2 linked regions of the Aminobacter aminovorans genome follow. The protein of the gene in region 2 binds, or shares a complex with, the protein of the main gene of each other region. Links are inferred from orthologs where the notes say so. Each region holds a gene or a part of one and is shown on either strand. Other genes may lie near its edges. The genes, in order: hfq and katE.

Region 1 (3,052 bases), 1.0 Mb from region 2 along the record:
GCCGGCCATAGCCTGGAGGCGGCAACGCTCGACGAGATGGAAACGCTGTGGCAGCAGGCCAAGACGGCGAAGTAAGCCGTCTTAGCCCTTGTTCTTGCGCAATATTTTCGCTGCGATCTCGTCACGGGCGGAGGCGGTTGCCTTGAGCGTCATCGACACGCTGCCATCGTCATTGTCGGTACGCGAAACGACGTCGCCATTGCGGTAGAGCCAGTCGATCTGACCGAGCTGGCTCGGCTCCAGAGTGACGTCGATGCTCTCCAGCTCGCCCGAAACCCGCTTCTCGATCAGGCCGGTGAGCGCGGAAATGCCCTCGCCCGTAATGGCCGAAATGGCAATCGGCGGCGTCTTGCGGCCGTCGCTGCTGTCGGCAAGCAGGCGCTCGCGGTTGCCCTCGTCGAGCTGGTCGATCTTGTTCCAGACCTCGACGACGCGGTCGGTGTCGGCAGCATCGACGCCGAGATCGGACAGAATGCGCTCGACATCGTCGGCCTGGGCAGCCGTATCCGGATCGGAAATATCGCGCAGGTGGATGACGAGGTCGGCTTCGACGACCTCCTCCAGCGTCGCCCTGAAGGCGGCGATCAGGTGCGTCGGCAGGTCCGAAATGAAGCCGACGGTGTCGGACAGGATGATCGGCGTGCCATGCGGCAACCGGACCCGGCGCAAGGTCGGATCCAGCGTCGCAAACAGCATGTTCTCGGCCAGCACGCTGGCGCCGGTCAGCCGGTTGAACAGCGTCGACTTGCCGGCGTTGGTATAGCCGACAATGGCAACCACCGGGAACGGCACCTTGCGGCGCTTCGAACGGTGCAGGTCGCGGGTCCGGACGACGGTTTCCAGCTCGCGCTTGAGCTTGATGATCTTTTCCTGCAGCGCGCGCCGGTCGGATTCGATCTGCGTCTCGCCGGGGCCGCCGAGGAAGCCGGCACCGCCGCGCTGACGCTCGAGGTGGGTCCAGCTGCGAACCAGCCGGCCCTTCTGGTAGTTGAGATGGGCAAGCTCGACCTGCAGCGTGCCTTCCTTGGTACGGGCGCGCCGGCCGAAGATTTCGAGGATCAGCCCGGTGCGGTCGAGCACCTTGGCGTTCATCTCTTTTTCGAGGTTGCGCTGCTGCACCGGCGTCAGCGGATGGTCAACGATGACCAGTTCCGCCCCGCGCTCCTTCACGATCGTCGCGAACTCCTCGACCTTACCGCTGCCCAGCAATGTTGCCGGACGCGGATCGTTGAGCGTCACGATCGCGGTGTGAACGGGTTCGAGATCGATGGCGCGGGTCAGGCCGACCGCCTCGTCGTGGCGGGCCTCGGCCGAACGCTGCAAACGCGGACGCGCACTGTCGTCGTCACCCTTGGGCTGGCGCGTCAGCACCGGCACGATGACCACCGCGCGCGTGGGGGCCTTGTCGCCCCCTACCGATTCGGGTCCATTGCTGTCGCCGGCCTTGGCGCCGGCAGTCCTGTCGCGTGCCAATCAGCCGCCCTGGCTTTCCTCGCCATCGAACATCTGAACCGGCTGGCTCGGCATGATCGTGGAGATGGCATGCTTGTAGACGAGCTGCGAGTGCCCGTCACGGCGCAACAAAACACAGAAATTGTCGAAGGAGGTAACTACTCCGGTCAACTTCACGCCGTTAATCAGGAAAATGGTGAGTGGGTTTTTGCTCTTGCGAACTGAATTCAGGAAAAGGTCCTGAAGATTCTGCGATCGTTCCGCCATTGTTTTTTTCTTTCGCCGATCCCTGTCTGCTGCCAATGCGCCAAATTACCGGGCCCATGTCAAGCCAGCAAACACCCCCTTGCCACAACGCGTAGCAAGCTGAACGAGATGAATTTAACCATTTACGCCCAAGCGGTTATCAGGCTTGGATTTTTTCCGCAACGTCAAAAAATGCATCACGGAGTGAAAGCGCGACCGATCCGGGATGCCCGTTGGCGACCGGCTGGCCGTCAATGGCGACGATCGGCATGATCACGGTCGTTGCCGCGGTCATGAACGCCTCGCGCGCCGACTTGGCTTCCTCGACGGTAAACCCGCGCTCCTCGACCTTCAGGTCAAGCTTCTTGGCGACATCCATCAGCGTCGTACGCGTGATACCGCGCAGGATGCCGCTGTCTGCCGGACGGGTGACGAGGTGGCCGTCCTTGGTGACGATCCAGGCGTTTGTCGCAGCCCCTTCCTTCACGGTCCCATCCGGGTCGACGAACCACGCCTCCTGCGCGCCGGCCTCCTTGGCCTGCTGACGCGCCAGCACGTTGGGCAGCAGACCAACCGACTTGATGTCGACGCGCTCCCAGCGATTCTCCGGAACGGTAATCACCTTGATGCCTGCCGCCGCCCGCTTGGCCGACGCGACCGGGTCGGTGCGCTTGGCGGTCACGACGAGCGATGACAGGGTGGTTTCGCCTGGGAACACGTGGTCACGCGGCGCGACGCCGCGCGTCACCTGGAGATAGACCATGCCATTGCGAACACGATTGCGGGCAATGACCTCGCGCATGATGTGGACCAGCACGGCGCGATTGACAGGCCAGGCGATCCTGAGTTCGGAAAGCGAGCGGTCGAGGCGGTTGAGATGGCCGACGCTGTCGACGATGAAGCCGCGCGCCACCTCGCAGACCTCATAGACGCCGTCGGCGAACTGATAGCCCCTGTCTTCGATATGCACGCCTGCCTGGGCATGCGGGAGATAGCGGCCGTTGACGTAGGCTATGCGCGGCATGGTTTTCGTGTCCCCGAAAATTCAGACGGAGTTCTAGTCGATTTGCGCCGCGCGGCAACGCTCAAACGTCTGGTCCAGATCAGAAGAATTCGAGGCTGACGCGGAACATCTGCTCGACCTGCTTGACCGCCTTGTCGAGCGCGAAAATGACGACACGATCCTTGGGCTTGACCTTCACCGACCCGCTCGGCTTGACCACATGGCCATCCCTGTAGATGGCGCCGATACGCATGCCGTCGGGCAGATCCAGGTCGCGCAGCAGCGTGCCGACCAGCGGCGAGGTTTCGAGCGCCTCGGCCTCGATGATCTCGGCGGCACCGCGCTGGATCG
Region 2 (3,275 bases):
AAAGCCCGCCTCTTCGATCTTGGCCTTGGCTTGCGCTTCGGTGAAGCTGTTGGCGCCGGCTACCGGAGCCGTCGGATTGACAGTATCAGGCGTGGCAATGGCCGGCGTCTGAGGGTCGCTCGACGGCTGGGTCTGCGCCTGGGCATGGAAAGCCGTGGCAGCCAGAATGGCCGCGCTAAGTATAAGATTTTTCATTATTTTCTCCTGACTTGCGACAATAAAACCGTTGGCAGGACGATTGGTTCCCAAAAAGTGCCGGCACAATTTCGGCGCGCCGGCTCAGTCGGCCGCCTGGCATCCATGGCCGCTCGGACATATCAGCGGGGCGGCTCGGCGGGGCGGCCGGGATGTGGCCAATGCCGGCTCAGCCGGCGGGCGGCAGTGCCCACGCCAGTTTCATATGTTGCGGCCAGACTTCATTTCGCGAGCCCCCGTTTCATTTCGTGAGCCCCAACTTCATTTCGAGAACCAAGGGAACCGCACCGGCGTCGCGGCATTGAGGGTGATGTGCGCACCCGCACCCCCTCTCCAAGGAATGAGCAATGGCCAAGTCAACGAACCGCGGCAAGATTGCCACGATCCATGACCAGAAACTCCAGCGCGGCGAAGGCGGCGAGCTGCACCAGCTGGCCGAAGGCGCAACCCCCGTGCTGACCACCGCCCAGGGTGGCCCGGTCTCAGATGACCAGAATTCGCTGAAGATCGGCGCACGCGGACCGACCGCGCTGGAAGATTTCCATCTGCGCGAGAAGATCTTCCATTTCGACCATGAGCGCATCCCCGAGCGCGTCGTGCATGCCCGCGGCTATGGCGCGCATGGCTATTTCGAGACCTACAAGTCGCTGGCAAAATACACCCGCGCCGACATCTTCCAGCGTGCCGGTGAGAAGACCCCGGCCTTTGTCCGCTTCTCCACCGTCGCCGGCAGCAAGGGTTCGGTCGACCTGGCGCGCGACGTCCGCGGCTTTGCCGTCAAGCTCTACACCCAGGAGGGCAACTGGGACATCGTCGGCAACAACATCCCGGTGTTCTTCATCCAGGATGCGATCAAGTTTCCCGACATCATCCATGCGGTGAAGCCCGAGCCGGACAGCGGCTTTCCACAGGCGCAATCGGCCCACGACAATTTTTGGGACTTCATTTCGCTGACGCCCGAGAGCATGCACATGATCATGTGGGTGATGTCCGACCGGGCGATCCCGCGTTCGTTCAGGTTCATGGAGGGTTTCGGCGTCCATACCTTCCGGATGGTCAACGCCAGGGATGAATCGACCTTCGTCAAGTTCCACTGGAAGCCGAAGCTCGGCCTCCAGTCCGTGGTCTGGAACGAGGCGGTGAAGATCAACGGCGCCGATCCCGATTTCCATCGCCGCGACCTCTGGGACGCGATCAAGGCCGGCAATTTCCCGGAGTGGGAACTGCAGGTCCAGCTGTTCGACCAGGAGTTCGCCGACAGCTTCGACTTCGACGTGCTCGACGCCACCAAGCTCATTCCCGAAGAGCTGTTGCCGCCTGTCCCGGTCGGCCGCCTGGTGCTCGATCGCATGCCCGACAACTTCTTTGCCGAGACCGAGCAGGTTGCGTTCATGACGCAGAATGTGCCGCCCGGCATCGACTTCTCCAACGATCCGCTGCTGCAGGGCCGCAACTTCTCCTATCTCGACACCCAGATCAAAAGGCTGGGCAGCACCAACTTCACCCACATTCCGATCAACGCGCCCAAATGCCCGTTCCATCACTTCCAGCAGGACGGTCACATGGCCATGCGCAACCCGGTCGGCCGCGCCAACTACCAGCCGAATTCCTGGGGCGAGGGGCCGCGCGAATCCCCGCAGGCCGGGTTCCGCTCCTTTGCCGATGTCGAGGCCGGCCCCAAGCAGCGGCTACGTGCTGAAAGCTTCGCCGATCACTACAGCCAGGCGCGACAATTCTACCTGAGCCAGAGCCCGCCGGAGCAGGCCCATATCGCAGCGGCGCTGACCTTTGAACTCGCCAAGGTGAAAACACCGGTCATCCGTGAGCGCATGGTGTCGCATCTGCTCAATGTCGATCGCGGCCTGGCCAATGGCGTCGCCGCCAATCTGGGCCTCCAGTCCATGCCCAAGGCCGCCGACGCTGCCATCGCGACACGCCAGGATCTCGAGCCGGCAGCTTCGCTCAGCATTCTCGCCAAGGGACCGGAGCGTTTCGAAGGACGAAAACTCGGCATTCTCGTCACCGACGGCACCGATGCCGCCCTGCTTTCGGCGCTCACCGACGCGATCGCCAAGGCCGGGGCCAACTTCGAGATCATCGCGCCGAAAGTCGGCGGCGCCAAGCTGAGCGACGGCAAGCTCGTTGCCGCCGACCAGATGATCGCCGGGGCTCCCTCGGTGCTCTATGACGCTGTCGCGCTGCTGCCGGACGAGAAGGCAATGCCGGCCATCTCAGCCAATCCGGATGTTCGCGATTTCGTGTCCGATGCCTTCGCGCATTGCAAGTTCATCGGCCATGTCACGGCCGCCAGGGCGCTGATCGAGAAGGTCTGCGGCAATGGCGCACCGGACGATGACGGCGTCATCCACCTTGCCGCCGCGCAGGACATGCCGGCCTTCGTCGAGGCTCTCGGCAAATTGCGGATGTGGTCGAGAGAAGCGCGCTGACGCCTCAATGTCCAAGGCAGGCGAGCGGGCCCGGTGGTCCGCTCGCCTTGGCCGGAGCCGGCGCGTATCCCCTAGAGCGTTTCCGCTTTTCTTCGAACCGCGGAATCTCTCTATCTTCTTGTTTTTGCGCAATTCCTGACGGAAAACCGCTGCACACTTTTCCTGGAATTGCTCTAGCGCAGAAGCCCGGCCGATCGCAGCGCATCCTCGATTGTCCTGGTGATCCCCTCGGCGCGGGCCGGCCCGGCGGGAGCCGGCGCTGATACTCGTTTCTGCGGCAGCATGACCTCGGCCTGCGGGTCTGCAATGTTCCAGAATTGCGCGATGCGCTGCGTCGACGAGATGCCGGCGTCGATCATGAACGGGCCGGGTGCGCCGATGCCATCTGCGGCCAGCGGGGTGCCGTGCCCCATCCCCTTGATGCGATACTGTTCGATCACCTCCCGTCCGGCGCCGTCCTTCCAGACGATACGGCTGTGGCCGTCGACCATGGTCGTCCAGGGCGTCGCTTCATCGTCGATGCCGTGAAGGGTCCGCCATTGGCCGACGATGTCGTCGGCGTTCGATCCGACGACGATCTGGTCGGCCGAGCCGTGCCAGACGGAAAGTGTCGGCCATGGGCCCGTGTGGGGC

Evidence for each region.
Region 1: the proteins of katE (region 2) and hfq are in contact, whole or in part, in a crystal structure (PDB 3VU3), measured with the Escherichia coli proteins. The link is inferred for Aminobacter aminovorans from one-to-one orthologs.

Annotation. Positions count from the first base shown.
Region 1 is NZ_UFSM01000001.1:3,060,845-3,063,896, reverse strand. The notes cover bases 97-2,829. They hold hfq (RNA chaperone Hfq), read right to left. Parts: upstream 1,720-2,829; coding sequence 1,474-1,719; downstream 97-1,473. Other genes in these bases: trkA (Trk system potassium transporter TrkA), read right to left, coding at 2,802-2,829; DY201_RS15085 (D-amino-acid transaminase), read right to left, coding at 1,859-2,722; hflX (GTPase HflX), read right to left, coding at 97-1,473. In the rest of the region: mazG (nucleoside triphosphate pyrophosphohydrolase), read left to right, coding at 1-75; more of hflX, read right to left, coding at 82-96; more of trkA, read right to left, coding at 2,830-3,052. UniProt on the Escherichia coli protein: RNA chaperone that binds small regulatory RNA (sRNAs) and mRNAs to facilitate mRNA translational regulation in response to envelope stress, environmental stress and changes in metabolite concentrations.
Region 2 is NZ_UFSM01000001.1:4,090,010-4,093,284, reverse strand. What follows is about bases 137-3,092. They hold katE (catalase), read left to right. Parts: upstream 137-542; coding sequence 543-2,642; downstream 2,643-3,092. Other genes in these bases: DY201_RS20145 (extracellular catalytic domain type 1 short-chain-length polyhydroxyalkanoate depolymerase), read right to left, coding at 2,816-3,092; DY201_RS20160 (PepSY domain-containing protein), read right to left, coding at 137-195. In the rest of the region: more of DY201_RS20160, read right to left, coding at 1-136; more of DY201_RS20145, read right to left, coding at 3,093-3,275.